3 regions of the Kocuria sp. CPCC 205231 genome follow, and region 3 is predicted to be linked to each of the others. Evidence: riboswitches for the same ligand, from Rfam matches in the RefSeq annotation. Region 3 holds a riboswitch; each other region holds the start of a gene.
The links. A riboswitch is a leader RNA that binds a small molecule or an ion and turns the genes downstream of it on or off. The one in region 3 is predicted to bind S-adenosylmethionine.
Positions count from the first base shown of each region.

Region 1: another riboswitch for S-adenosylmethionine. It lies ahead of RF640_RS11080 (hypothetical protein); the one in region 3 lies ahead of RF640_RS05710 (MetQ/NlpA family ABC transporter substrate-binding protein).
Region 2: another riboswitch for S-adenosylmethionine. It lies ahead of RF640_RS07375 (cobalamin-independent methionine synthase II family protein); the one in region 3 lies ahead of RF640_RS05710 (MetQ/NlpA family ABC transporter substrate-binding protein).

Region 1 covers NZ_JAVKPP010000009.1:54,710-64,205, forward strand. The annotation lists gene RF640_RS11060 (hypothetical protein) at 1-401, shown strand, start outside; gene RF640_RS11065 (DUF6350 family protein) at 290-1,942, opposite strand; gene RF640_RS11070 (glycosyltransferase family 1 protein) at 2,058-3,233, shown strand; gene RF640_RS11075 (PIN domain-containing protein) at 3,237-3,620, opposite strand; gene RF640_RS11080 (hypothetical protein) at 3,632-3,859, opposite strand; SAM riboswitch class IV at 3,873-3,998, opposite strand; gene RF640_RS11085 (hypothetical protein) at 4,416-4,712, shown strand; gene RF640_RS11090 (hypothetical protein) at 4,815-5,003, opposite strand; gene RF640_RS11095 (cold-shock protein) at 5,111-5,317, opposite strand; gene RF640_RS11100 (multidrug efflux SMR transporter) at 5,540-5,863, opposite strand; gene RF640_RS11105 (multidrug efflux SMR transporter) at 5,863-6,210, opposite strand; gene RF640_RS11110 (TetR/AcrR family transcriptional regulator) at 6,214-6,744, opposite strand; gene betT (choline BCCT transporter BetT) at 6,921-9,062, shown strand; gene RF640_RS11120 (aldehyde dehydrogenase family protein) at 9,059-9,496, shown strand, end outside.
Region 2 covers NZ_JAVKPP010000005.1:260,469-269,964, forward strand. The annotation lists gene RF640_RS07350 (condensation domain-containing protein) at 1-910, opposite strand, end outside; gene RF640_RS07355 (alpha/beta fold hydrolase) at 997-1,800, shown strand; gene RF640_RS07360 (thiamine pyrophosphate-binding protein) at 1,850-3,514, opposite strand; gene RF640_RS07365 (MFS transporter) at 3,652-5,061, opposite strand; gene RF640_RS07370 (cobalamin-independent methionine synthase II family protein) at 5,309-6,520, opposite strand; gene RF640_RS07375 (cobalamin-independent methionine synthase II family protein) at 6,567-7,769, opposite strand; SAM riboswitch class I at 7,783-7,886, opposite strand; gene RF640_RS07380 (3-hydroxybutyrate dehydrogenase) at 8,079-8,843, shown strand; gene RF640_RS07385 (IclR family transcriptional regulator) at 8,860-9,496, opposite strand, start outside.
Region 3 covers NZ_JAVKPP010000004.1:226,303-235,798, reverse strand. The annotation lists gene RF640_RS05715 (methionine ABC transporter ATP-binding protein) at 1-571, opposite strand, end outside; gene RF640_RS05710 (MetQ/NlpA family ABC transporter substrate-binding protein) at 568-1,455, opposite strand; SAM riboswitch class IV at 1,556-1,672, opposite strand; gene dxr (1-deoxy-D-xylulose-5-phosphate reductoisomerase) at 1,717-2,991, opposite strand; gene RF640_RS05700 (GlsB/YeaQ/YmgE family stress response membrane protein) at 3,123-3,395, opposite strand; gene RF640_RS05695 (cation acetate symporter) at 3,619-5,250, opposite strand; gene RF640_RS05690 (DUF485 domain-containing protein) at 5,254-5,634, opposite strand; gene RF640_RS05685 (DivIVA domain-containing protein) at 5,799-6,407, opposite strand; gene RF640_RS05680 (phosphatidate cytidylyltransferase) at 6,433-7,389, opposite strand; gene frr (ribosome recycling factor) at 7,389-7,946, opposite strand; gene pyrH (UMP kinase) at 8,073-8,846, opposite strand; gene tsf (translation elongation factor Ts) at 9,079-9,496, opposite strand, start outside.

The DNA of each region.
Region 1 (9,496 bases), on a different contig from region 3:
TGCTCGTCGGCTCCGCCCTGTGGCCGACCGTGGCCGGGGTCGTGCTGGCCGTCCTCGGGATCGGGCTGGGCGTCGCGGCGCTCGTGCGCTCCCGCGGGACCGGCACGCGCCGGCTGCTGGTGCTGAGCGCGGTCGCCGCGATCGTGCTGGGCGCGCTGAGCCTGCTCACCGGCGGGGCCCGTCTGGCCCTGTGGCCGGTGGCCGAGGCCTACCAGGAGTGCGTCGCCGGCACCCTCACCCTCTCCGGGGCGGCGCAGTGCCAGCAGGAGCTCGAGGACGGGATCTGGAGCTATCTCTCCGGCGGCCCGGCGGCGCCGGCGTCGGAGGACGCCGCGGGTGCCTCGGCCGCGTCCACGTCGAACGCCTCCGCGGACCCGGTCTCCGCCACGGCCGGCCCCTGAGCCGCCCACGGGCCCGCGTCCCGGTGCCCGTCCGCGGTGCTGCGGCCGGTCCTGGGCCCGTCCGCGCCGTGCCCCTCGGTCCCGTGCTGGTCGGCCCCGTGCCCGCGTGCGGGCCGCGGCCTCCGCCGGCCGGCCGAGCGCATGGCGCGCCGGGCCGCGGTCTCCTCCCGGCGCCGCCGGCGCGCCGCCCGCCGGCCGGCCGGCGTCCGGTCCTCGCCGTCCTCGCCGTCGCGGGGCGGCGCGAACGGCGGCTCGTGCTCGAGCCACGGTCCCAGCACACAGCCGACCGCCGCCCCGACGGCCACCTCGGCGCCGAACAGCAGCAGCACGGCGGGACCGTCCGGTCCCACGTCCGTGAGCCGCCCGAGCCCCAGCGAGCCGTGCGCGAGCCAGCTCAGCAGCATCACCAGCACGCCGGCGACGGCGCCCACGAAGACCCCGGTCAGCAGCGTCGAGAGCGGGTACGTGATCCAGCGCGCGGGCAGCCGCAGCGCCATCCAGTCGTCCAGGTGGTTCTCCCCCTCGCGCAGGAACCACCAGCCGGCGAGGACGCCGGCCAGGACCGGCAGCACGACCACCACGAGCGCCCAGGCTGGGAGCTCGGCGGGCGGCAGCGCGGCGAGCGCCGGGAGCAGCGGCACAGGCCCGGCCTCGGTGCCCAGCGGAGAGGCGTGCGTGCCGGAACCGAGCTCGAAGCCCGCGCCCGTGGCCCAGGCCAGGGCGTAGACCGCGAGGTTGGGCAGGTAGCCGAGCTGGAGTCCCGTCAGCGCGGTGTCCCCCGGCACGCCGGTGCCCAGCCGCTGGTAGACGCCCACCACGTCGTTCCAGTTCCAGAACAGGGCGGCGGCCAGCAGGGCGGCCCCGGCCCCGACCCCGGCCACGGCCGCGACGAAGCCGGCGCGCAGCACCGCCCACACGTAGGACCCGGCCCAGCGGGAGTACTGGCTCGTGCGCTCGACCCACGCGGCGGCGTTGACGCCGATCAGTCCCGGCAGCGACCGGGAGGCCCGGTACGCGCCCACGAAGCCGCCCAGGGCCACGGGGACGAGCGGGAAGACGGCGGCCGCGGCCGGGCTCGCCGAGACCTCCCCTCCGGTGAAGAGCAGCGCGGCGGCGGCGCCGAACGCGGAGTAGGCGGCCAGGCCGCTGAGGTACGGCTGCCAGAACTGGCCCTCCCAGCAGGCGCGGGCCAGCCGTCTCCCGGCGTGCCAGGAGAGGGCGAACGGCACCAGGGTGAGCCCGAGCGGGACGAGGTTGAGCGTCCCGGTGGTCGCGGGCAGTCCTGCGCCCGGGTCCAGGGCCACCTGGAGCGGGGTGAGGTGGGCGAGCAGCCACACGTGACCGGAGAGCACGAACCCTCCGGTCAGGCCGAGGGTGTCGAAGCCGTCGGCGAGCCACACCATGAGGACGGTCAGCAGGACCAGCAGGTAGGACACCACGGCCACGGAGCCGAGTTCCAGCACGCCCTGCAGCCACAGCGGCATGGGCACACCCCGGCGGTCCGGGCGTGCAGCGGGGGAGGACAGGCCTTGGGAGTTCATCACCGACCATCCTCCCACGCCCGGGCGGCACCCCGGCCGAGGCTTCACGGCGCCTTCACCGGCGGGCCACGCCCCGCTCGCCGTCCGGTCGCCCGGCCCCGGCAGGCTCGGGAGCATGAGAGTCGCCGTGGTCGCCGAGCAGTTCCTCCCCCACCTCAACGGAGTCACCCACTCGGTGCTGCGGGTCGTCGAGCAGCTGGTCGCCGGCGGGCACGACGTCGTGGTCGTGGCGCCCTCCTACGACCCCGCGCCGCTCGGGCGCCCGGCGGAGCAGGTCGTCGAGGACCTCGACGGGGTGCCGGTGCACCGGCTGCCCGCCGTTCCGCTCACCGGCTACCCCGCCGTGCGGGTGGCCGGCGGGACCGTGGCCCGGGTGCGGCGGCAGCTGGAGCGCTTCCGGCCGGACGTGGTCCACGTGGCCTCCCCGTTCGTGCTGGGCCGCCGGGCGATCCTGGCGGCCCAGCAGCTCGGGGTGCCGTGCGTGGCGGTCTACCAGACCGACGTGCCCGGCTACGCGGCCAAGTACGGGGCCCCGTTCCTCGAGCAGCTCCTGTGGGGGCACGTGCGCTCCATGCACAACCTCGCCACGCTCACGCTCGCGCCGTCCACCGCGGCGGTCCGGCAGCTCACCGAGCACGGCGTCCAGGACGTGCACCTGTGGCGGCGCGGGGTGGACACCACCCGCTTCTCCCCCCGGCACCGGGACGAGCGGTGGCGGGAGGAGGTCGGCGGCGGCCGGCGGATCGTCGGCTACGTGGGCCGGATCGCCCCGGAGAAGCAGGTCGAGGACCTCTCCGCGGTCGCGGACCTGCCCGGCACCCGCCTGGTGGTCGTGGGCTCGGGCCCGGAGGAGGACGCCCTGCGCCGCCGGCTCCCGCAGGCCCACTTCACCGGGCGCCGCAGCGGTGCCGACCTGGCGCGCATCATGGCGTCCTTCGACGTGTTCGTCCACCCCGGCGAGTTCGAGACGTTCTGCCAGACGATCCAGGAGGCCATGGCCTCGGGGGTGCCGGTGGTCGCGACCGGCCGGGGCGGTCCCCTCGACCTCGTGGACCGGTCCCGCACCGGCTGGCTCTATCCCCCGGGCGACCTCGGGGCGCTGCGCGGGCACGTGGCGGATCTCCTGGGCGACGAGGCGAAGCGGGCCGCGTTCGGCGTCGCGGCGCACGCGGCGGTCCAGGGCCGGACGTGGGACGTGCTGGTCGGGCAGCTGCTCGAGCACTACGAGCGCGCCGTGGCGCTCTCGGCGCAGGGGCAGGGGCGCAGCCGCCGGCACCGCCGGGCCGTCTGAGGGCTACCGGCGGGCGGGGGACGCGTCCAGCACGGGCGCCCCGGTGCCGGCGTACCGCCCCGGCTCCGCGGTCAGCACGGTCAGCCCGTGGACCAGGGCCGTGGCCGCGGTGAGCCCGGCGAGCGGATCGGCCGCCCCCGTCGCGGCCAGCGCTCCCCACGCCCGGGCCACGGCGGCGTCCGCGGGGAGGACCCGGCCCGGGAAGCGCAGCTCGAGCTGCTCCGCCCACAGCGTCTCGTCGGGCCGCTCGGCGAGCAGCTCCCCGAGCACCGTGGCGGGCAGGAACAGCCGCCGGTGTCCGTGCCGGCGCAGGACCTCGGCCAGCTCGGGGCAGCGCTCCGGGGTGCGCACCCCCAGCAGCACGGAACGGTCCAGGAGGAGGTCCACGGCGGCGGGCCTCAGGCCGCGGCGGCGAGCTCCCCGCGGGCCGGAGCCAGCAGGAAGTCCACGAACTCGGTGCGGACCTGCACCACGCGGGCGTAGTCCTCGACGCTCATGGCGGAGACGCTGATCGCCGGGACGCTCGGCGCGGGGTCGCGGCGGGTCCCGACCCCGGTGGCCGGGACGGCGTGGGAGGGCTGGGGGAACGCGCCCGTGCGGGCGGCGGAGTTGCGGGGGTCGGACATGACCGGGATCCTTCGTGCGCTCTTGCTCGCACCGGGTACCGCTGCTGCGGCGATGCGAGCCGCTTCGTCATCCGAACCACCCGTGAACATGGGGTTGGTGCCCGGTCAAGTCGGAGCTTGCCGACCGGGTCTCTTGAAGCTCTCCCCATTGAACCACATCGGCCGAACCGTGTCCGCGTGCGGCGACCCGGCCGGATCCGGTGCCCCCTCCTGTGCACAGGCCTTCCCCGGGGTGTCACCGCCCGGACATCTCGACGACACATCGTTGCGCTGGAATGGGTCCCGTAGTACCGGGGACGGCGCAGGCGACGGCCCCGCGCATTACGTTTCAGTGACACAACTCACGACTCGCTTGTCGAGGTGTCGGTGCCGCGGGGTAGCCTGAACCTGCTTCTCGAGATGCGGCGTCCACGCCCTCGGCCGGAGATCGACGATCCCCGGCGGAACCGTGGAGGGGCTCCGACCCGCTGCGCGCCAACCCGATGTTCCCGGGTGGATCGGATGACGAAGCGGCGGGCAACGCCATCGGATGCCTGCAAGAACGTCAGGAGAAAACATGACCATGTCCGAAGAAAGAACAGCCATCACCACCGACCAGCGCGAGGAGTGGATCGACGTGACCGTCACCGCCCTCCCCGATCTCCACCTCGTCCGTCTCACGTCGACCGACGGGGACGTGCAGGAGTACCTGAGCCCCGAGGCCGACGACCTGGCCGCCGCGGCGGAGCACACGGAGGGTACGGCGCAATGGTGCGCCAAGTACCGCCAGCTCCTCGTTCCCGGAGCCCTCGCGGCGACCGGACGGCACCCGTTCTTCAAGCTCCACCCCTCGTCCCTCCCGCTGTCGGCATAGCCGGCGGACAGGAGCGCACGGAGGCCGCAGCCCGTCGGGCTGCGGCCTCCGTCGTGCGGGAGGACGGTGACGTCCGGAGCGCCGGTGGGACCCGCGGGGTGCTCACTCGAGGCCGTAGTCCCCCGCCGAGCCCCACCCGCCGCCGGCCTCGTCGGCGGAGCCGTCGAATCCCCACTCGGAGGCCTCGACCTCGAACGGCACGGAGACGTCCAGCTCGGCGTCGGAGACCCGGTTCACCACGAAGGGGTCCTCCGGCTCCTCCGCGGCGGGGAGCGGATCGGGAACGGTCACGGCGCTTCCTCCCGGTGCTGCTCGGCGGGTACGACGACAGAACCGCCGCCGGGCGCAGCCCGACGACGGTTCTGGAGGATCAACGGGCCGGAGCCCGCGGAAGATCCTTAGGAGATGACGTTGATGTTCGCAGCCTGGGGGCCCTTGGGGCCGTCCTGGGTCTCGAACTCGACGCGGTCGTTCTCGTTCAGCGAGCGGAAGCCGTTCGAGTTGATCGCGGAGAAGTGGGCGAAGACGTCCTTGGAGCCGTCCTCGGGGGTGATGAAGCCAAAGCCCTTGTCAGCGTTGAACCACTTGACGATACCGGTAGTCATGGGAGACCTGATCCTTCATGAGATGAACGTTTCCCGACGTTCGAGAAACAAAACAGTTGTGATGCATGGAAAACGTCTTCTCAGAAAAACTGCTGCACCCGAGTGGGCCGAACTGCTTGAAAGACAAAAACGAACCTCAACAACTGCGGACTACTCTACACGAGATCCGGCGCCGCACCACCCGGGACGGGGCGCCGGACCCGGCCCGGCACCGGGGACCGCTCAGACCGGCGGGGCGCCGAGCTCGATGAGGAGCACTCCGCCGGCGATGAGGGCCACCCCGGCCGCCGTCACCCAGGTGAACGGCTCGCGGAACAGGACCCGGCCGGCCAGCGCCGTCAGCGCCACGCCGGAGGCCGACCAGATGCCGTAGGCGACGCCCAGCGCCATGCCCTCGGCCAGGACGAGGCTCAGGCAGGTGAACGCCACCAGGTAGCCGACGGCCACGGCGGCGTACCAGCGGCGGCGGCCCCGGGCGGCCATCCGCAGGGACAGGGTTCCGGCGACCTCGGTGAGGATCGAGACACTGAGGAAGAGCCAGGCCATCAGGCCGCCTCCTCGGTCTCGGGGGCGGGGCGGCGGGAGCCGAGCTCCACGCAGAGCACGCCGGCCACGACCAGCACGATCCCGGCCAGCACGGCCGGGCTCAGCCGCTCACCGTAGACCACGGCCGCCGCCAGGGCGGTGAGCATCACCCCGAGGGCGGCCCACACGCCGTAGGCGACCCCCACCGGCATGCCGCGGCGCAGCACGGCCGCCAGGAGGGTGAACGCGGCGAGGTAGCCGGCGACGACGAGCGCGTACCAGGCGGGCTCGCCCAGAGCCGCCTTCAGCGACAGCGTGGCCGCCACCTCGGCGAGCACGGCGGCGAGCAGCAGCAGCCGGCGCAGCACGGCTCAGCCCGCCAGGAGCTCGTCGGCGACCGCCCTGACCCGGGCCCGCTCCTGCGGGTCGGGGGCGAAGACGCCCGCGGCGTCGGCGAACCACACGCCGTCGGCGAGCAGCCGCACGGCCAGCAGCCGGCTCCGGCGCTCGGCGGGCAGGTCCGCCGGCAGGTGCACCCACGGCTCCACCCGCGCGACCCAGCGCTCCTTGAGCGTGGCGCGCAGCCGCTGGTCGGTGAGCATCACGAGGTCGGTCTCGTCGACCTCCCCGGACAGGCACCAGTCGAGGTAGGCGCGCAGCCGTTCCGCCGCGGGCACCTGCTCCGGGGGGCCGGTCAGGCGGCGGGCCATCTGCGCGTCCCAGCCGTCCATCACCCGGTCCACCAGGGCGAGCATCAGCGCCTCCTTGGTGGGGAAGTGGTACATCACCCCGGGCTTGGTCAGACCCGCCTGCCGCGCGGCCGACGCCAGGGAGACCGTGCCGCCGCCCCGGATCAGCTCGAGGGCGCCGTCGAGGATGCGCTCGCGGGAGGAGGTGCTCATGAGAAAGGACTTTACCAACCGGAAGGGTGGTGACACGATGTTGAGCATCCCCGGGGCGCGGGTTTCGGCCGCCGCACCGGTCCGCGGGCACGACGACGTCCCGCCCCTGCCCGGTCCGCGCTGGACCCGGCAGGTGCTCCCCGACCCGGATCACCACTTCCAGGAGGACTCGTCCCATGACTTCCGCCCTGCACCAGTCACCGCCCGAGAGCGGCACCCCACCCGCCGGGCGCTCCCGGCCGGCCGTGAACCGGACGGTCTTCGCCGGCTCGGGCATCACCATCGTCCTGTTCTCCCTGTGGGCGATCCTCGCCCCCGACCAGGCCTCCGCGGTGATCAGCGCCGTGGTCGGCTGGATCGCGACCAACATGGGCTGGTTCTACGTCCTCACCGCCACGGTGGTGACGGTCTTCGTCCTGGTCGTGGCGTTCTCCCGCGAGGGGACCATCAAGATGGGCCCCGACCACTCGAAGCCGCAGTACAACCTGTTCACCTGGACCGCGATGCTCTTCGCCGCCGGCATCGGCATCGACCTGCTGTTCTTCTCCGTGGCCGAGCCCGTCACCCAGTACTACGGCCCGCCCGCCGGGGAGGGCGGGACGGCCGAGGCCACCCGCATGGCCGTGGTGTGGACGCTGTTCCACTACGGCGTCACGGGCTGGGCGATGTACGCGCTGATGGGCATGGCCTTCGGCTACTTCGCCTACCGGTGGAACATGCCCCTGAGCATCCGTTCGGCCCTCTACCCGCTGATCGGCAAGCGGGTGCAGGGGCGCACGGGGGACGTCGTGGACATCGCGGCGCTGCTCGGCACGATCTTCGGCGTGGCCACCTCGCTGGGCATCGGCGTGGTGCAGCTCAACTACGGCCTCTACCTGCTCTTCGGGATCGAGGAGGGGACCGCGGCGCAGATCGGGCTGATCGTCGTGGCCGTGGTGATGGCCACCGCCTCGTGCGTCTCGGGCGTGGACAAGGGCATCCGCAGGCTCTCCGAGCTCAACGTGCTCATGGCCGTGGCGCTGATCGTCTGGGTGCTCGTGGCCGGCCGGACCTCGTTCCTGCTCGACGCCACGGTGCAGAACCTCGGCGACTACGTCTCCTCGCTGCCGGGGATGACCATGGAGACGTTCGCCTACACCGGTGCGGCGGAGTGGATGGCGGGGTGGACCCTCTTCTTCTGGGCCTGGTGGATCGCCTGGGCGCCGTTCGTCGGCCTGTTCCTGGCGCGGATCTCCCGGGGCCGCACCCTGCGCGAGTTCGTGATCGCGACCCTGACCGTGCCGTTCCTGTTCATCCTCATCCTGGTCTCGGTCTTCGGCAACAGCGCCCTGGCGATCGTCACGGGCGGCGACGACGCCTTCGGCCAGGCCGCCATGAACACCCCCGAGCGGGCGTTCTACTCGCTGCTCGAGCAGTACCCGGGCGCGCCGGTGCTCATCGCGCTCGCCTCGCTGGCCGGGCTGCTGTTCTACGTCACGAGCGCCGACTCGGGCGCGCTCGTGATGTCGACGTTCACCTCGACGATCCAGGACCCCACCCAGGACGGGCCCAAGTGGCTGCGCATCTTCTGGGCCGCCGCCACCGGGCTGCTGACCCTGGCGATGCTGCTGGTGGGCGGGGTGCCGACCCTGCAGGCCGCCACGCTGATCATCGGCCTGCCCTTCTCGATCGTGATGTACCTGGTCATGATCGGGTTCTGGAAGGCCCTGCGCGCCGAGCGCTCCCAGCGCGAGGGGCGCAGCTCCACCCGCCGCTCCGCGGCCGCGTCCCGCATCCCCGGCCCGGACAGCCACTGGCGCCGGCGGCTCTCCCGGACCGGCTCGTTCCCGGGCCCGAAGGCCGTGCGCCGCTACGAGGACGAGGCGCTCGTCCCCGCCCTCGCGGAGGTCGTCGAGGAGTTCCGGGCCCAGGGCCTCGACGCCGAGCTCACCAGCTCGGTGGTCGGCTACCAGGACCTGTCCGAGCACACGCTGACCGTGCGGATGGGCGAGGACCGGGACTTCTGCTACCAGATCTATCCGGTGGCCACACCCGTGCCGGCCTTCGGCGGGTTCCGCACCAACCCGGACTCCGACCTGTACTACCGCCTGGAGGTCTTCAACGAGACCGGCTCCCAGGGCACGGACGTCATGGACTGGAGCCACGAGCAGGTCATCAACGACGTCCTCGACAGCTGGGAGGCGCACCTTGCCTTCCTGAGCATCCACGACGGGCCGTCCGTCATCCAGGACGGCGAGCAGGGCCACCCCGACTGGTCCACCGACATCCACGACGTGCCGACGGGGCAGATCCCCGCGGCGAAGGAGGCACACCCGTGAGCAGCACCTTGTTCATCGACGGCCAGTGGCAGGCCGCCGCCGAGGGCGGCACCCGCACCATCGTCTGTCCCGCCGACGGCGCCGAGGTCGGCACCGTCGCCGAGGCGACCGCGCAGGACACCGAGCGCGCGATCGCCGCGGCCCGCCGCGCCTTCGACGACGGCCGCTGGTCGTCCGTGCCGGCGCCGGAGCGCGGGGACCTGCTGCTGCGGGTCGCCGCCCGGCTGCGCGAGCGCAAGGACGAGTTCGCCCGCGCCGAGTCCCTCGACACCGGCAAGCGGCTGGTCGAGTCCGAGATCGACATGGACGACATCGCCGCGTGCTTCACGTACTTCGGCAAGGCCGCCGCGGAGCAGGCCGGGCGCGTCGTCGACGCCGGGGACCCCACCGTGGTCTCGAAGGTCGTCACCGAGCCCGTGGGCGTGTGCGGGATG
Region 2 (9,496 bases), on a different contig from region 3:
CGTCGCGCCAGTGCTGCTCGGTGCGGCTGTGCACGGGCAGGACCGCGCGCAGGGGCCGGCCGGCCAGCTCGGCGGTCGCCCGGGTCAGCACCGAGACCACCAGGACCAGCAGCCGGACGTGCAGCCCGTCGGCGCGCGCCTCCAGGCGAGCCAGGCCCTCGGCGTCGAGGACGTCGTGCGTGGTCACCGTCTCGGGTGCCGGGGCGCCGGGCTCCCCCAGCGGCAGGGGGAAGACGGGCAGGGCGCCGTCGCCGTCCGCGAGGATCCGCGCCCAGCGCCGCACCACGTGCGGCGGTGCCGGGGGGCGGGCGGCGAGCTCCCGCGTGTGCTCGGCGAAGGACGCCGCGGGCGCCCGGCCCGCGCCGGCCGGGCGGCCGGCGCGGAGATCGTCCAGCCCGTCGAGCAGGTCCCGGGCGAGCAGGGGCAGGGACCAGGCGTCCACGTGCGCGTGGTCGGCGGCGAGCACGACGACGGCGGGCCCGGCCGCGGGCTCGATCAGGCACAGCCGGTGCGAGGGCCGGGCCAGCGGGGAGCAGGCGGCGTCGGCCACCGCCTGCAGGGCCGCCCGCGTCCCGGCGGCGCCGACCTCGTGCCGGGTCCACACGGGCCGCACGGCGTCGGCGATCTCGTGCAGCCGGACGCGGCCGTCGTCGTCGGCGGAGAAGACGGTGCGCAGCGTGTGGTGCCGCCGCACGACACCCGCCCAGGCCTCGCCCAGGTGCGCGGCGTCCACCGGCGCGGGAAGCTCCACGGCCACGGCCATCCAGGACCCCGGGCGGGGACCGGCTCCGACGTGCATGCCCTGGTCGAAGGACACCGGCAGCGGCCGGCCGGCGCCCTCGGCGGGGACGGTGCAGCTGGACAGGCGGCCCTCGGGCAGCCGGGCGTGCGTGATGCTGGTCAGCCGCATGCGCACCTCCTGGTCGGGCCGGGGGGCCGGCCGCCGAGGACGCGTCCGGTCCACGGGTGGTCACAATCTACGCGTACCGTGGCGGCATGCCGACGCTCGAGCTCCCCCGCTGCCGCCTGACCTACGACGTGACCGGCTCCGGCCCGCCTGCCGTCCAGCTGCACGGGCTGCTGTCCGACCGGGCCACCAACACCGCGGGCGGTCTGGACCTGGCGGCCGGGCTGAGCGGGCACCGGACGGTGCGCTACGACGCCCGGGGCCACGGCGGCTCCGCCGCGGAGCCCGTGGCCGCGGACTGGACCTGGCCCCGGCTGGCCGAGGACCTGCTGCGCCTGCTGGACGCCGTGGCGCCCGGTGAGCCGGTCCACGGGATCGGCCCGTCCATGGGGGCGGCCACGCTGCTGCACGCCGCCCTCGCCGAGCCCGGGCGGTTCCGCTCGCTGACGCTCTGCGTGCCCTCCACGGCCTGGGCCTCGCGCCGCGGCCAGGCGGGGACGTACCGGCAGGGCGCGGACCTGGTGGAGCGCCACGGCCTCGAGGCCTACCTCCGGGCCGGCCGCGCCGCGACCCGGCCGCCCGCCGTGGCGGACCGGCCGGTGCACCCGCCGCGCGTCGACCCCGGCCTGCTGCCCGCCGTGCTGCGCGGCGCGGCCGGCACCGACCTCCCGCCGGTCGAGGAGCTGTCGCGGATCGGCGTGCCGAGCCTGGTGCTGGCCTGGTCCGAGGACGCCACCCACCCGCTGTCCACGGCCGAGGCGCTGCGCGCGGCCCTGCCCGGCGACGCCCTGCACGTGGCCGGCACGCCCGCCGAGCTGGCCGAGTGGCCGCGCCGGTGCGCGGACTTCGTCCGGGCGGTGGAGGCGGACCGGGGGGCCGGTTCGCCCGGCTGATCCGCGAAGGTCCGCAGGGGTCCGCCGGGGCCTCGCCGGGGCCGGCGGGTCAGAGCCGGCGGCCAGCGGTGAGGGAGGCGGACATGAACTCGGCGACGACCTGCTGGGAGATGGCCACGTCGAGGACGAAGACGCCCTCGTCGTGGGTGGCCAGCCAGTCGGTGAGCGCGGTGAGGTCGGCCAGGGTGTGCGCCTTGGCCCCGGCCGCGCCCATCGCCCGGCCCACGGCGGCGAAGTCGACCTCGTCGATGAGCATCGCGGTGGGGTCCAGGCCCTTGGACGCGTACTGGTGCAGCTCGGCGCCGTAGGCGGAGTCGTTGAGCACCACGATCACCCCGCGCTTCGTGGCGCGCAGGAACGTCTCGAGGTCGGCCAGGCCCATCAGCCCGCCGCCGTCGCCGGTGACGAACACGGTGGTGCGGTCGGGGCGGGCCACCGAGACCCCGGAGGCGGAGCCGAAGCCGAGGCCGATGGACTGGAAGGCGGTGCCGACCAGGACCATGGCCTGCGGGTCCGGCACGGTCAGGTACATCGGGGCCCAGCCGATGAAGTGGCCGCCGTCCATCACCACGGAGCGCTCGGCGGGGAGGACGTGCTCGAGGGCGGCGACGACGGCGCGGGGGTTGAGCCGGCCGTCCGGGCCGAACTCGGCCGGGTCCTCGACCGGGGCGGAGCCGCGGAAGGCGTCGGTGGCGACCTCCGGGGCGGCCGCCCGCCAGGTGTTCTCCGGGGCGGCGGCGGAGATCCGGCCGGTGAGTCCCTGGAGGAACGGTCCCAGGTCCGCGCGCACGTAGTCGGTGACCGGGGGCGTGCGGTCCTCGGGCTCGTTGTCGATGCGGATCACCCGGGTGCCCTCGGCGAAGAGCGTGCCGTAGCGCAGCTGGAAGGCGTTCAGCGATGCCCCGGCGACCAGCACGACGTCGGCCTGCCGGGCGAGCTCCAGACGGTGGGCGCGGGTGAAGCCCCCGGCGATGCCCAGGTCCCACGGGGAGCCGAAGACCCCGGTGGCCATGGCGGAGGTCATGAACAGCGCCCCGAGCCGGTCCCCGATCTCGGTGAGCGGGGTGGTGGCCCCGGCCAGGAGCACTCCGCGCCCGGCGAGGATCAGGGGCCTGGTCGCCGCGCGCAGCAGCCCGGCGATGCGGTCGAGGTCCTCGGTGGAGGCGGTGAAGGCGGGCTTGACCGGCAGCGGCTCCAGGACGGTCTGCTCGGTGAGGGGGGCGGTGGCGTGGTCGTAGGGGAGGGCCAGCACCACCGGCTGGACGGTCTGGGCGGCGAGGTCGAAGGCCCGGTGGGTGATCGCGGTCGCGTTGTCCGGGGCCGCGACCAGGGTGGTGACCCCGGCGGCGGCGGCCGCGGTGGTCTGGTCGACGTCGAAGGCCCGCCGCCCGGTGGTCGGGGCGTCGCCGACGACCAGGACCAGGGGGATCCGGGCCAGCCGCGCCTCGGCCAGGGCGGTGTAGGTGTTGGTGAACCCGGCACCGTAGGTGGTCGTGGCGGCCCCGGTCCGCCCGGTGGCCCGGTGGTAGGCGTCGGCCATGGCAACGGTGGCGGACTCGTGCCGGGCGGAGGTGAAGCCGAAGCCGCGGGAGGTCAGCGAGCTGATCAGGTGCGCGTTGCCGTTGCCCATCAGGCCGAACAGGTGGTCGGTGCGCTCGGCGAGCACGTCGGCAACGGCCGTCGAGACCGTGGGGAGCAGGAGGTCGGTGGTCATGGAGGAGTCCTTTCGGCGGGGCTCCGGTGGGAGCCCGGGGTGGGAGCGGGGTGTGCTCGGGGTGCCCGCACGAGCGGAGCCGCCCGCCGGCACCCGTGGGTGCCGGCGGGCGGCTCGGTCCTCGGCCGGGGCGGCGCTCAGTCGCGCTGCTTCTCGGCGGCCTGGGCGGCCGCGAGGATCTCGGCGGCCTCGGGGTGCTCGGCGACGTAGTCCTCGTGCACCTCCTCGACGTGCAGGTCGATCTCCTGGATGTCCTTCGGCACCATCGAGACGGCGATGAAGGAGACGATCGCGATGCCGGCGATGTAGACGCCGATCGTCCAGGACATCCCGGTCTTGTTGAGCAGCAGCTGCGCGATCATCGGGGCGAACGCGCCGCCGATGATGGAGCCGAACGCGTAGCCGATCGAGACGCCCGAGTAGCGCACGCGGGCCGGGAACATCTCGGCGTAGAGCGCCGACTGCGGGCCGTAGGACGGGCCGAGTCCCACGGTGAGGATCACGATCGCCAGGGCGAACAGCGGCAGGGACGCGGTGTCCAGCAGGAACCACATCGGCACGGCCCACAGGATGATGATGGCGTAGCCGATCTGGAAGGTGCGCACGCGCCCGATCCGGTCCGAGATCCAGCCGCCGAACATCGTGAAGACGAGCCAGCCCACGCCGCCGATCAGGGAGGCGATGAGGGTCTGCGAGCGCGGCATGCCCAGCACGTTGGAGCCGTAGGAGGCGAAGAACGCGATCACCAGGTAGCCGGCGGCGTTGTTGGCGGCGAAGATCAGGGCCGCGAGGGTGACCGGCTTCTTGTGGTGCTTGAACAGCTGGCCCAGGGGAGCGGAGGACTCCTTCTTGCGCAGCTGCATCTCCTTGAAGACAGGGGACTCGTCGACGGTCTTGCGGATCAGGTAGCCGACCACGATCAGCACCACGGAGGACAGGAACGGGATGCGCCAGCCCCAGGCCTGGAAGTCCTCGGGGGACATCATCGAGGTGAGGGCGAACATGAAGGACGTGGCGAGCAGCATGCCCAGCGGCACGCCGATCTGCGGGTAGGCGCCGAAGAGCCCGCGCTTGTTCCGCGGGGCGTGCTCCACGGACATCAGGGCCGCGCCGCCCCACTCGCCGCCGGCCGAGAAGCCCTGCATGATGCGCAGGAGCACCAGGAAGATCGGGGCCCAGATGCCGATCGTCGCGTAGGTGGGGAGCATGCCGATCAGCATCGTCGCGGCACCCATGCCCACCAGGGTGAGGACCAGGACGATCTTGCGGCCGTACTTGTCGCCGAGGTGGCCGGCGACCACCGCGCCCAGCGGGCGGAAGAGGAAGCTGATGCCCAGGGAGGCCCACGCGACCACCTGGGCGAGGCCGGCGTTCTCCTCGGACAGCGGCGCGAAGTACAGCGGCGCCAGGACGAAGGCCGCGGCCTGGGCGTAGATGAAGAAGTCGTACCACTCGATGGTGGTGCCCACGAGGGTGCCGGCGAGGACCTTGCGCTCCTCGCGCGACATCTCGTGCCGCCCGGCCGGGGCGGAGGATGGGTGCGCCATGGGATCTCCAGGGAATCGGGGACGGCGACGTCCGCGGCGGAACCGAACGCATCATGACCGAACGTTCGGTATTGCATTGCGATACTACGGGCGGAAGTGACGCCTGTCACCCTCCGGACGGAATAATCAAACCATGTATCACTACATGTGACACAGACCACCGGGGATGGAAACCGCCGGGCCCGGCCCTCGCAGGAGGACCGGGCCCGGCGGCGCGGCAGGGGCGTCGGGGACGCCGGGATGCGGCTCAGCGGTAGAGCCGCTCCGTGGCCAGGCGCGCTCCCTCGACGAGGGACTCGAGCTTGGCCCAGGCGATCTGCGGGTGCAGGCGCCCGCCCAGACCGCAGTCGGTCGACGCGACGACGTTCTCGCGGCCCACGACCGAGGCGAACTGCTCGATCCGGTCGGCCACCAGCTCCGGGTGCTCCACCACGTTCGTCGAGTGGGAGACCACGCCCGGGATGATCACGCGGCCCTCGGGCAGCGCGTGGTCCTTCCAGACCTTCCACTCGTGGGCGTGCCGGGCGGAGGCGCCCTCGAAGGTGTAGCCGCCGGCGCTGATGGTCAGCATCAGGTCCACGAGGTGCTTCAGCTCGAGGTCCGTGGTGTGCGGGCCGTGCCAGGAGCCCCAGCACAGGTGGAAGCGGACCTGCTCCTCGGGGATCCCCCGCAGCGCGTGGTTGAGCGCCTCGACGCGCAGCCGCGTGAACGCCAGGTAGTCCTCGACCGTGGGCTCGGGGTTGATCTGGTCCCAGGACTCCGCGATGGACGGGTCGTCGATCTGCACGGTCAGCCCGGCGTCCGTGATCGCCAGGTACTCCTCGCGCATCGCGTCGGCGCACGCGTAGACGAGCTCCTCGTCGGTCCTGTAGTACTCGTTCGTCACGCGCGCGGCGGAGCCGGGGGAGAGGGCGGCCACGAACCCGGTCTGCGCCCCGGTGGCCGCCATGGCCGCCCGGAGGTTGCGGACGTCCGAGGCCACGGCCTCCTGTCCCGTGTAGGTCAGCGGCCCGGTGATCTTGGGCTGCGTGGTCGAGGAGCGCCCGGTGAGGATGCCCGACGCCGGGTCCTCGTACGCCTCCCGGAAGCGCTCGCGGTCCCGGCGGTCCGGGAAGCTCGTGAGCACGATGTGGCCGGGCGAGGAGCGCCTCTTCTCCGTGGACGCCCACCGGTCCTCGTCGGTCGGGGTGAGCCCGCCGAGGCGGGAGAAGGAGTAGTTCCACCACGCGCCGTAGTCGACCGCGCTGGACATCGTGTGCCCGTACTCGCCGTCGTTGACCACGTCCACGCCGATCTCGCGCTGCCGGCGCACCACGTCCTCGACGCCCACGGCGAGCTCGTCGGTGAGCTGCTCGAACGTGATGGCGCCCTCGGCGTGCCGCTGGTTGGCCTCGAGCAGCCGCGGGGTCCGCGGCAGGGAGCCCACGTGGGTGGTCTGCACGTGGTCGGTGTTCTGCATGGTCATGCGTGTCCTCCTGAGGGTCTGCGGGAAGGTCGGGGGCCGGTCAGGACCAGAGCCGGCGGGAGGCGAGCTCGGCCCCGCGGGCGAGGGTCTCGAGCTTCGCCGCGGCGATCTGCGGATGGATCCGCCCGCCCAGGCCGCAGTCGGTCGAGGCGATCACGTTCTCGCGGCCCACCTGGCGGGCGAAGCGCTCGATCCGGTCGGCCACCAGCTCCGGGTGCTCCACCACGTTGGTGGCGTGGGAGACGATCCCCGGGATGATGATCTTGCCCTCGGGCAGCTCGTGGTCCTGCCAGACCTTCCACTCGTGCTCGTGCCGGGCGTTGGCGGCCTCGAAGCTGTAGCCGCCGGCCCTGATGGAGAGCATGAGCTCCACCAGGAGCTCGAACCCGAGGTCCGTGGTGTGCGGGCCGTGCCAGGAGCCCCAGCACAGGTGGAAGCGCACCTGCTCCTCCGGGATGCCCTCGAGGGCGTAGTTGAGGGCCTCGACCCGCTTGCGGGTGAACGCGAGGTAGTCCTCCACGCCGGGCTCGGGATTGACCTGGTCCCAGTTCTCCGCGATGGACGGGTCGTCGATCTGCACGATCAGCCCGGCGTCGGTGATCGCCCGGTACTCCTCGCGCATCACCTCGGCGCAGGCGGTCAGCACCTCGTCCTCGTCCGCGTAGTGGGTGTTCTCCAGCCGCGCGCACGAGCCCGGGGACAGCGCGGCGAGGTAGCCCTCGCTCGCGCCCGTGGCCTGCAGCCCGGCCTTGAGGTTGCGGATGTCCGCCTCCAGCGCCGCGTGGCCCGTGTACTCCAGCTTCCCGGTGATCTTCGGGAACGGCGCCTGCTTGCCCGTGGTGATGCCCGAGGAGGGGTCCGTGTACGCCTCGTGGAAGAGCCGGCGGTCCCGGCGGTCCCCGAAGCTCGTCAGGACCACCCTGCCGGGCGAGGAGCGCTGCGGCTCCTGCTCCCACAGGTCCACGTCGCCGGGGGTGAGGCCCGAGATCCGGGCGAAGACGTAGTGCCACCACGCGCCGTAGTCGACCTCCGCGGCCATGACGTGGCCGTACTCGCCGTCGTTGACCACGTCGATCCCGAGCTCGCGCTGTCGGCGGACCACGTCGACCACCGAGTCCTGCAGGAGCCGGTCGTACTCCGCCTCCGGGACGGCCCCCTTCGCCCGGTTGGCCTCGAGCAGCGCCGGGGTGCGCGGGAGGGACCCGGCGTGGGTCGTGCGGATGCGGTCGGCGCTTCGCAGCATGGGTCGTGCGTCCTTTCCATCGGTCCTGGCGGTAGCACCGGAGGCGGGACGGGGATGCCGTCGCCCGGGTTGCTGCGGCGTCGTCGAGCCAGATCTCTCGGCCGCTCTGGATGGTGACCCTGTCATCCAAGCGCACCCGTGCGCGCTGCGCCATTCGGCGCCCGGATGACGGACATGACGCCGTGTGACGCGACCCGGCGCGCACTCCCGGGAGGAGCTGTCCTTCGCGAACATGGCCTGGATCACATACCGTGGCGGTGATCCGTGCCCCTCACCCCGCGGGCACGACGGACCAGAGGAAGGACCCCCATGTCCCAGACGCCCCAGCAGCAGGACCTCGAGGGCCGCACGGCGCTCGTCACCGGTGGCGCGAGCGGCATCGGCCTGGCCGCCGCCCGGGCCCTCGCCGGCTCCGGCGCGCACGTGGTCGTGGCCGACGTCGACGAGGCCGGGGCGCAGCGCGTCGCGGACGAGCTCGGCGGCCGCGCGTGGGCCGTCGACCTGCTCGACACCGCGGCGCTCGCCGAGCTGAGCCTCGAGGTCGACGTGCTGGTCAACAACGCCGGCATCCAGAAGGTCGCCCCCCTCCAGGAGTTCGACCCCGCGGACTTCCACCGGATCCTGGTGCTGATGCTGGAGTCCCCGTTCCTGCTGGTGCGCGCCGCGCTGCCGCACATGTACGAGCGGGGCTGGGGGCGCGTCATCAACGTCTCCTCCGTGCACGGGCTGCGGGCGTCCCCCTACAAGAGCGCCTACGTCTCGGCGAAGCACGGCCTGGAGGGGCTGTCCAAGACCGTCGCGGTGGAGGGCGCGGCCCACGGGGTGACGAGCAACTGCATCAACCCCGGCTACGTGCGCACCCCGCTCGTCGAGAAGCAGATCGCCGACCAGGCGAGGGTGCACGGGATCCCCGAGTCCGAGGTGGTGGAGCGGATCATGCTCGGCGAGACGCCGATCAAGAAGCTCGTGGACCCGGAGGACGTCGGCAGCCTGGTCGCGTGGCTGGCCGGACCGCACGCGTCCATGGTCACCGGGGCCTCCTACACGATGGACGGCGGCTGGACGGCGCGCTGAGCCCGCCCCGGGCCGCTCAGCGGTGACCCAGCTCCCGGGAGAGCCGGTGGGCCTCCGTGAGCAGGGCCCGGCCCAGGAGCTGCCGGCGCTCGCCGCTGAACCGGGGCTCGATGCCCGTGAGGCTCAGCGCGTAGACCGGCGCGCCCGTCGCGTCGAAGACCGCGGCGGCCATGCCCCAGCTGCCCTCGACGATCAGCCCCGGGTTCACGGCGAAGCCCTCCCGCCGGACGTCCGCGAGCAGCTCCCGGATCCGCTCGGGCGTGTGCAGCGGGCCCCACTCGGCGCGGGCCCCGGCCGTGGCCGCGAGGACCCGGTCCACCTCCGCGTCCGGGAGGTGGGCCAGGACCGCCAGCCCTGCCGAGGCCACGCCGAGCGGCAGCCGCAGCCCCTCGTAGAGGACGTGGGAGCGGATGGGGAAGGCGCCCTCCACGCGCGCCAGGCAGACCGTCTCCAGCCCCCGGCGGACCGAGAGGAACGCGCTCTCGCCGGTGGCCTCCGCGAGCCGGCGCAGCGAGGGCCCGGCCAGCTCCCGGATCGGATAGCGGTGGGCCGCCACCGCGCCCAGCACGTACAGCTCGGGGCCCAGCTGCCAGGCCCCGGTCCCGGCGTCGCGGTCCACGAGGCCCTCCTCGGCCAGTCCCGTGAGCAGCCGG
Region 3 (9,496 bases):
TCGTCGACTCGTCGGCCAGGAGCAGCTTCGGGCTGGTCGCCAGCGCGCGGGCGATGCCCACGCGCTGCTTCTGCCCCCCGGAGAGCTGCTCCGGGTAGTTGCCGGCGCGGGCGGCGAGGCCCACGAACTCGAGCAGCTCGGCCACCCGCGCCCGGCGCTTCTCCTTCGGCCAGCCGGCCCGCTTGAGCGGGTACTCGACATTGCCGGCGACGGTGCGGGAGGTGAAGAGGTTGAACTGCTGGAAGATCATCCCGATCTCCTGCCGCACGGGCGCCAGCTCGGTCTCGCGCCGGCCGGCCACCTCGAAGCCCTCCACGGTCAGGGAGCCCGAGGACACGGGCTCGAGCCCGTTGATCAGGCGCACGAGGGTGGACTTGCCCGCCCCGGAGTAGCCGATCACGCCGAAGATCTCGCCGCGGCGGACGTCGAGGGTGACGTCGTCGACCGCGAGCACCTCGCGCGCCGCCCGCCCCGAGCCGGTGCGGAAGGTCTTGGAGACGTTGCGGAAGGAGACGAGCACCTCGTCCGGGCGCCCGGGTGCGGGCGGCCCGGCGGGGACCGCCGCGCTCACTGCTCCTGGTCCTTCAGCTCCTGCTGGTAGCGCGCGGTCAGCTCCTGGAGCTCCTCCGGCTCCAGCTGCAGCGGCACGGCGGTGTCCTTGGTCTCCTCCATCTCGGCGTCGAGCACGGCCTGCTCGTGGTAGAGGTCCGCGACCTGCCGGAGGGTCTCGTCGTCGGCGAGCTCCTCCGTGGTGGTGAAGAGGTTGACGTAGGCGCGGGAGCCCTCGGACTCGGGGTCGTCCTGGGCGAGCGCGGACTGCGGGTCGATGTCGGCCCGCGAGAGGAAGTCGTTGTTGATGACCGAGCCGGCCACCGAGTCGAGCGAGAGCACCGTCTGCTCCGCGGAGACCGGGGTGACGCGCACCGTGGAGGCCTCGGTGTCGACGTCGAGCTCGGTGGGGATGAGGGTGTCGCTGGTCAGCTCCACGAGACCTGCGGCCTCGAGCACGAGCAGGGCCCGGGAGAGGTTCACGGCGTCGTTGGGCACCGCGATCTCGTCGCCCTCCTGGAACTGCTCCACGGAGTCGTACTGGTTGGAGTACAGGCCCAGCGGGTAGATCGAGGTCGAGCCGATCGGGGTGATGGAGCCGCCGGCCGCGTTGTTGTAGTCGGCGAGGAACGGGACGTGCTGGAACCAGGTCATCTCCACGTCACCGGACTCGGTGGCGGGGTTCGGCTGGTTGTAGTCGGAGAAGTCGACGTACTCGACGGTGATGCCCTGCTCCTCGGCCACCCGCTGGAGGGCGTCGTGGGTCGGGTCGGTGCCCACCACGCCGATGGTGACCTTGTCGTCGGCGAGCACGCCCTCGCCGGAGGACTCCCCGGCGGAGCCGCCGCAGGCGGTGAGGGCGAGGGTCGTGGCCAGGGCGAGGAAGGGGAGGCGCTGCGATCGCATGTGGTGCCTTTCCGTGGGTCCGGGGTGTCGGAGGTCTCCACCGGGGCCAACGGGTCCGGCGGCCACGGTCGAGGGCGCGCCGGAGGGCGCGTGCGCGGTCGGACCGTACTTGCCGCCGGCCGTCGTCGGCCGGTGCCGGATGGTTCACCTGGGGCACCCCACTACGGGAGAGGGTTGCCGCCCAGCAAGCCAGGGCTGCACGCTGGGACTCGTCATCCGCCTGACAGACTAGCACGTGCGGCGGGGCCGGGCCCGGCCCGGTCAGCGGGCGAGGACCTCGCGGGCCCGCCGGCGGGCCCAGCGCTCGGCCGCCAGCACGGCCTCGAGCTCCAGCGGGCCGTCGTCGTCGTGCTCGCCCAGCACCGCCTCGACGGTGTCCACGATGGCGGGGAACCGGATCCGGCCGTCGTGGAAGGCGTGCACCGCCTCCTCGTTGGCCGCGTTGAACACGGCGGGGAAGGTCCCGCCCCGCTCCCCCGCCGCCTTGAGGAGCTCGACGGCGGGGAACGCCACCGGGTCGAGGGGCTCGAAGGTCCACTCCGTGGCGCGCGTCCAGTCGCACGGCAGGGCGGCCCCGGGCACCCGGTGCGGCCAGGCCAGGCCGAGGGCGATGGGAAGGCGCATGTCCGGGGGCGAGGCCTGGGCGAGGGTGGAGCCGTCCACGAACTGGACCATGGAGTGCACGACCGACTGGGGGTGGACCACCACGTCGATGCGCTCGAGGGGGACGTCGAAGAGCAGGTGGGCCTCGAGCACCTCGAGGGCCTTGTTCACCATGGTCGCCGAGTTGGTCGTCACCATCAGGCCCATGTCCCACGTCGGGTGGCGCAGCGCGTCCCGGGGCGTGACCGTCTCGAGCTCCGCCCGGGACCGGCCGCGGAAGGGCCCGCCGGAGGCCGTCAGCACGAGCCGGTCCACCTCCGCGGCGGTGCCGCCGCGCAGCGCCTGCGCCAGCGCGGAGTGCTCGGAGTCCACGGGGATCAGGGCGTCCGGGTCCCCGGTGGCCGCGGCGGCGGCCTTGACCAGGGCGCCGCCGGCGATCAGGGACTCCTTGTTCGCCAGGGCGAGCCGGTGCCCGGCCCGCAGCGCCGCCAGCGTGGGGGCGAGCCCGATGGAGCCGGTGATCCCGTTGAGCACGAGGTCGGCGTCGGGGTGGGCGGCGGCCGCGGACGCGGCGTCGGGCCCGTGCACGACGTCCGGGCGGTATCCCCCGGCCCCGGCGGACGCGGCCCCGTCCGCGATGAGGCCGGCCAGCCGGGCGGCGTCCTGGGCGGTGCCGCTGGTCGCCACGAGCACGGCGCGGGTCTCGAGGGCCTGCTCGGCGAGGAGCTCGAGGTGCCGTGGTCCGGCGGCGAGGGCGATCACGGTGAACGGGTCCGCGCCCTCGAGCTCGCGGGCGGCCCGCACGACGTCGAGCGCCTGGGTGCCGATCGAGCCCGTCGAGCCGAGGACGCTGATCCGGCGGGGGCCGGCGGCGGCCAGGGCGCGCAGCTCGGGTGTCGGGCGGGTGCGGGGCGAGGTGGCGGGGGGCGTCATGGCCCCAGTATCCCCCAGCGCCACTCCTCGGTGCGGTGCCCGCAGGGGGTGCCTGCGGACGGCCCGGAACGGGCCGAGGCCCCGTCCACCGGGAGCGGTGGACGGGGCCTCGGCGACCGACGGGGGTGGGGTCAGCGCGTGGCGCGACCCTTGCGGCCGGAGACCGCGCCCCAGATGAAGAGCACGATGAGGGCTCCCACGACGGCGGTGATGATGGTGCCGATGTCGAACGCGGACTCCAGGTCCCCGATGCCGATCAGCGAGCCGAGGAAGCCTCCGAGGAGGGCCCCCACGATGCCGAGGACGATCGTGACGATGATGCCGCCACCCTGGCTGCCCGGCATGATGAGCTTGGCGAGGGCGCCGGCGATGAGGCCGAGGATGATCCAGCTGATGATTCCCATGATGGCTCCTTATCCGTCCCGGGAGGGACTTTTATTGTACGCAACCGGCGAGTATCCCTGGAATACCCTGAGGTTGCTTCTGCGCCTCACCCTAGCCGACGGTCAGCCGCCTGTCTGTTCCCGTTAGCCAATCGACGCGTTCCTCCCGGACGCGGACCGGCCCGCCGGAAGCCGGGGCTTCGGGCGGGCCGGTGGATCCTCCCAGGTGGGAGCGGGGAATCCGTCAGTGGGCGACGGGCTTCTCGGCGCCGATGCCTGTGAGGGAGCGCACCTCCATCTCGGACTGCTTGATCGGGTCCTCGAGACGGCGCTCCGTCATGGAACCGATGAAGCCGAGCAGGAAGGAGGCCGGGATCGAGACGATGCCCGGGTTCTGCAGCGGGAACCACGCGAAGTCGGCCGTCGGGATCATCGACGTCTCGGTGCCGGACATGACCGGGGAGAAGACGATGAGGCCCACCGAGATGATCAGGCCGCCGTACATGGACCAGACCGCCCCCCGGGTGGTGAAGCGCCGCCAGTACAGGGAGTACAGGATGGTCGGCAGGTTCGCCGAGGCCGCGACCGCGAAGGCGAGCGCCACGAGGAACGCGACGTTCTGGCCCTGGGCGCCGATGCCGCCCGCGATGGAGACGAGACCGATGACCACCACCGTGGTCTTCGCCACCTTCAGCTCCTTGCGGGGATCGGAGTTCCCCTTCTTGATCACGCTGGTGTAGATGTCGTGGGCGAACGAGGCCGAGGCCGTGATGGCCAGGCCGGCGACGACCGCGAGGATCGTGGCGAAGGCCACCGCCGCGATGATGCCCATCAGCAGGGACCCGCCGAGCTCGAACGCCAGCAGCGGGGCCGCGGAGTTCACGCCGCCGGGTGCCGCCTGGATCCGCTCGGCGCCGATGAGGGCCGCCGCGCCGAAGCCCAGGATGAGGGTGAAGAGGTAGAACAGGCCGATCAGCGAGATGGCCCAGACCACGGAGGTGCGCGCCTCCTTGGCCGTGGGCACCGTGTAGAAGCGCATGAGCACGTGGGGCAGGCCCGCCGCGCCGAAGACGAGGGCCAGGCCCAGGGAGATGAAGTCCAGCTTGCTGGTCTCGCTCACGCCGTACTTCAGGCCCGGCTCGAGGATGGCCGGGTTGCCGGAGACGGCGACCGCGTCACCGAGCAGGGAGGAGAAGTTGAAGCCGTAGAGCGCCAGGATCCAGACGGTCATGACCGCCACGCCGGAGACCAGGAGCACCGCCTTGATGATCTGCACGTAGGTGGTGCCCTTCATCCCGCCCACGAGGACGTAGACGATCATGAGCACGCCCACGACCACGATGACCAGCGACTGCCCGACCCGCGAGCTGATGCCCAGCAGCAGCGACACCAAGGCGCCCGCCCCGGCCATCTGGGCCAGCAGGTAGAACGCGGACACGGCGAGGGTGGAGATGGACGCCGCGACGCGCACGGGGCGCTGGCGCAGGCGGAAGGACAGGACGTCCGCCATCGTGAACTTGCCGGTGTTGCGCAGCAGCTCGGCGATCAGCAGGAGCGCCACGAGCCAGGCCACGAGGAAGCCGATGGAGTAGAGGAACCCGTCGTAGCCCTGGAGGGCGATCGCGCCCACGATGCCCAGGAAGGACGCCGCCGAGAGGTAGTCGCCCGCGATGGCCAGGCCGTTCTGGGTGCCGCTGAAGCCACGGCCGCCGGCGTAGTAGTCGGCCGCCGTGGACGTGGACTTCGAGGCGCGGAGGACGATGACCATCGTGACGACGACGAACGCGCCGAAGATGGAGATGTTGATCCAGGGCGTGCCGACCGTCTCCGTGGTGGCGGCCGTCATGGGCGCGAGCGCGGTGTGCAGCTGGTGCATCGGTCAGTTCTCCTGTCCGTGGACGCCGCCGGTGGTGCCGAGGCTGGGCTCGAGACGCTCCCGGATGGCCGTGGCCTTCGGGTCCAGCTTGCGGTTGGCGAAGGACACGTAGGCCCCTGTGATGGCAAAGGTCGTGACGAACTGGAGCAGTCCCAGGACGACGCCGAGGTTGACGTTGCCGATGACCTGGATGGCGAACAGCTGCGGCGCGTACATGGCGAGCACCACGTACAGCAGGTACCAGACCAGGAAGGCGACGGCGAGCGGGAAGACGAAGCCGCGATGGGTCTTCCGCAGCTCCTGGAACTCTGGCGACCGCTGGGCCGCGGGGAAATCGATGTCGGCGACGAGGTCGTCGGCGTCGATGGGTGGCTGGGTGGACATGGGCTACCTCCTCATGTGATGTGGCCCACACTAGGCCGTTGTATGCACAGGAGCAAGGCGTGACACCCAAAAGTTGCTTTTCAGGGGTCGGGATGAACACGGAACGGCGTTTCTGGACGAGGACCGGTCCAGCATGTATACACAGAGGCTTCGGAGAGCCTGTTTCAGCGAGAGGCCAGGAGCAGCTGGACGGCGCGGTCCAGGAAGGCGTCCACCTGCTGCTCCTCGTAGCTGCGCTCCCCCTGCGCGGGCGGGAACACGGCCCGGCGCAGCTCGGCCGGCGCGAGGTCCGCGGCGCCCTCCAGCCGGGCGCCCAGGCGCTCGCAGAGGACGTCCACGTGGGCCGCGGAGTAGCCCTGGGCCCGCGGCCGGGAGGGGCGCCGGAAGCGCTGCGTGCGCGGCCGGTCGAGACGGTTCCGGAGCAGCCGGGTCAGGGCGTCGACGTGCTCCTGCCAGGCCTCGGGGCCCCGGTCGCGCAGGCACTGCTCGCGCTCGGCCGCGGCCAGCGCGTCCTCGGCCGCGTCCAGCAGCCCGTCGACGGCCTCCGGCCGGTAACCGCCCCGCGCGTCGGCGAAGACGGCGGCGCGCACCTGAGTGCTCAGCACGGCCCCGGACCGGTGCGCCGGTCCGGGACCGGGCGGCGCGTCCTGCAGGGCCGCGTGCACGCCGGCCAGGAGCTCGTCCACCTGGACGACGTCGTAGCCGCGCTCGGCCTCGGTGCACCGCGGGATGCGGGCGGTGGCCGGCCGGGCTCCGGGGCGGTCGGGAGGCATGGGCTGCGGGTCCTGGACGCCGGGCTCAGGCGCTCGCGGCGAAGAGCTCGAAGAGCAGGTACCCGGCGGGGACGGCGAAGAGGATGGAGTCGATCCGGTCCATCACGCCCCCGTGGCCGGGCAGGAGGGTGCCCATGTCCTTGATCCCCAGCTCGCGCTTGACCATGGACTCGGAGAAGTCGCCGAGGGTGGCTGCGAGCACGAGCACCGCGGCGAGCACGGCGCCCTCCCACCAGGCGTGGTCGAGCAGCAGCACGGCGCACAGGACGCCGATCAGCACCGAGCCGCCCAGCGACCCGGCGAAGCCCTCCCAGGACTTCTTGGGGCTGATCCGCGGCGCCATGGGGTGGCGGCCCCAGACCACGCCCACGGCGTAGCCGCACGTGTCCGAGCCGACGGCCAGCAGGATGACCGTGAGCACCTTCAGGGGGCCCGCCTCGGTGTGGTAGAGCAGCAGGGCGATGCTCAGCAGGAAGCCCACCCAGACCAGGGCGAACACGGAGCCCATGATGGACAGGATCATGCCGTCCCGGCCCCCCAGGGCCCGCCAGACGATCACGAGCGTCAGCCCCACGATCACGGCCATCATCAGCGCCTCGCCGCCACCGGCGAACGCGGCGACCGGCATCAGCACGCCCGCGGTCACCGCCGGGACGCGCGGGATGACGATGCCGCGGTAGCGCAGGGACCGGCCGACCTCCCAGACGCCGATCCCCGCCGCCGTCCCGGCGAAGAGCGCCAGGACGAGGGGCTGGACGAACAGCCCGACGAGCAGGGTCCCGATGAGCACCACGGCGACGCCCACGGCGGCCGGCAGGTTCCGGCCGGCGCGGGAGGGGGCGGTGTGCCGGCGCCCCGGCGTGCCGGGGGTCGTCGCGGCGCCGGCCCGGACGGGCGCCGGCCGGGCACGCGGGGAGAAGGCCCCCCCGGCGGTTCCCGGGGAAGCCTTCGTCTCCTGGTGCGGTCGCGGCTGGTCCGGCATCAGACCTGCAGCAGCTCCGCTTCCTTGTTCTTGAGCATCTCATCGATCTGGTCGATGTGCTTCTTGGTCGCGGCGTCGAGGTCCTTCTCGGCGCGCTTGCCCTCGTCCTCGCCGATGTCGCCGTCCTTGACGGCCTTCTCGATCTGGTCCTTGGCGTGCCGGCGGATGTTGCGCACGGAGACGCGCGCCTCCTCGGCCTTGTGCCCGACGACCTTGACGTACTCCTTGCGCCGCTCCTGCGTCAGCTCCGGCATGACCACGCGGATGACGTTGCCGTCATTGGCGGGGTTCGCCCCGATGTCCGAGTTGCGCAGCGCCTTCTCGATGTCGTTGAGGGCGGAGCGGTCGTACGGCGTGATGAGCAGCGTGCGGGCCTCGGGGTTCTGGAAGGAGGCGAGCTGCTGGAGCGGGGTGGGAGTGCCGTAGTACTCGACCAGCAGGCTCGAGAAGAGGGAGGGGTTGGCCCGGCCGGTGCGAATCGCGGCGAAGTCCTCCTTGGCGCCCTCCACGGCTTTGCCCATCTTGGTCTTCGCTTCGGACATGGTCTCTGAGATCACGTAGGGGCTCCTTCGTCGTGTCGCACGGAGTCCTCCGCGCGGGGTCGGTTCGGCCGGTCGCCGCGCGGGAACCACGCCGCCCGGCCGTGCTCGCCCCAGTCTAACCGGGGGCCGCCCGGCGCCGGCTCACGCGGTGACGAGGGTGCCGATCTGCTCCCCGAGGATGGCGCGGGTGACGTTGCCCTCGCCCTCCATGCCGAACACGCGCATCGTCACGTCGTTGTCGCGGCACAGGCTGAAGGCCGTCTGGTCCATGACGCGGATGTCGCGGGCGAGGGCCTCGCCGTAGGTGAGGGTGGACAGCCGCTGGGCGTCCGGGTTCGTGCGGGGGTCCGCCGTGTAGACGCCGTCCACCCCGTTCTTCGCCATGAGGACCTCGTCCGCGTGGACCTCCAGGGCCCGCTGGGCCGCGACGGTGTCGGTGGAGAAGTAGGGCAGCCCGGCGCCGGCGCCGAAGATCACGACCCGGTCCTTCTCCATGTGCCGGATGGCCCGGCGCGGGATGTAGACCTCGGCCACCTGCTCCATCTTGATCGCGGACTGCACCCGGGTGTCGACCCCGCACTGCTCGAGGAAGTCCTGCAGGGCCAGGCAGTTCATGACGGTGCCCAGCATCCCCATGTAGTCCGCACGGGAGCGGTCCATGCCGGCCTGGGAGAGCTCCGCGCCGCGGAAGAAGTTGCCGCCGCCCACCACGATGGCGGTCTCGACCTGGCCCACGGTGGCCGCGATCTGCTCGGCGATGTCGCGGACCACGCGCGTGTCCACCCCGATGGAGCCGCCGCCGAAGACCTCGCCCGAGAGCTTCAGCAGCACCCGGCGGCGGGCGGGGGCGACCCGGGGGTCCCTGCTCAGGCGCAGGGCCTCGTCCTTGATCTCGGAGGCAGAAGTGGTGGGCATGGTTCCTCCCGGCGACGACGGAGCTGCGTGGACCGGCTCGGCCCCGCGAGGGTGCAGCTGGCGCGGGGGGCGGGCCTCCCTCAGCATACAGAACGCGTCCGCCCCCGGGCGCCGGCCCCCGGGGCCTCGAGGGCGTCGTCGCAAGCGGGACCGGGAACGACGACGGAGGCGTCCCTGCCGTGCAGGAACGCCTCCGTCGCGGGCGGGCGCCGGGCGCCCGGGAGAGGACCGGTCAGGCGCCGACGCGGAAGCGGGCGAAGGCCGTGGCGGTCGCACCGGCCTCCTCGAGCACCTTGCCGACGGTCTTCTTGGAGTCCTTGGCGAAGTCCTGGTCCAGCAGGACGACGTCCTTGAAGTAGCCCTTGAGGCGGCCGTTGATGATGTTCGGCAGGATCTTCTCCGGCTTGCCCTCGGCGCGGGCCGTCTCCTCGGCGACGCGCTTCTCCGACTCGACGGTCTCGGCGGGCACGTCCTCCTGGGAGAGGAACGTCGGGGACATCGCGGCGATGTGCACGGCGACGTCGTGGGCGACCTGCCCGGCGTCGGCACCGGCCACGGCCAGCAGCACGCCGACCTGCGCCGGGAGGTCCTTGGAGGTCTTGTGCAGGTAGACGGCCACGTTGTCGCCCTCGACGCGGGCGATGCGCCGG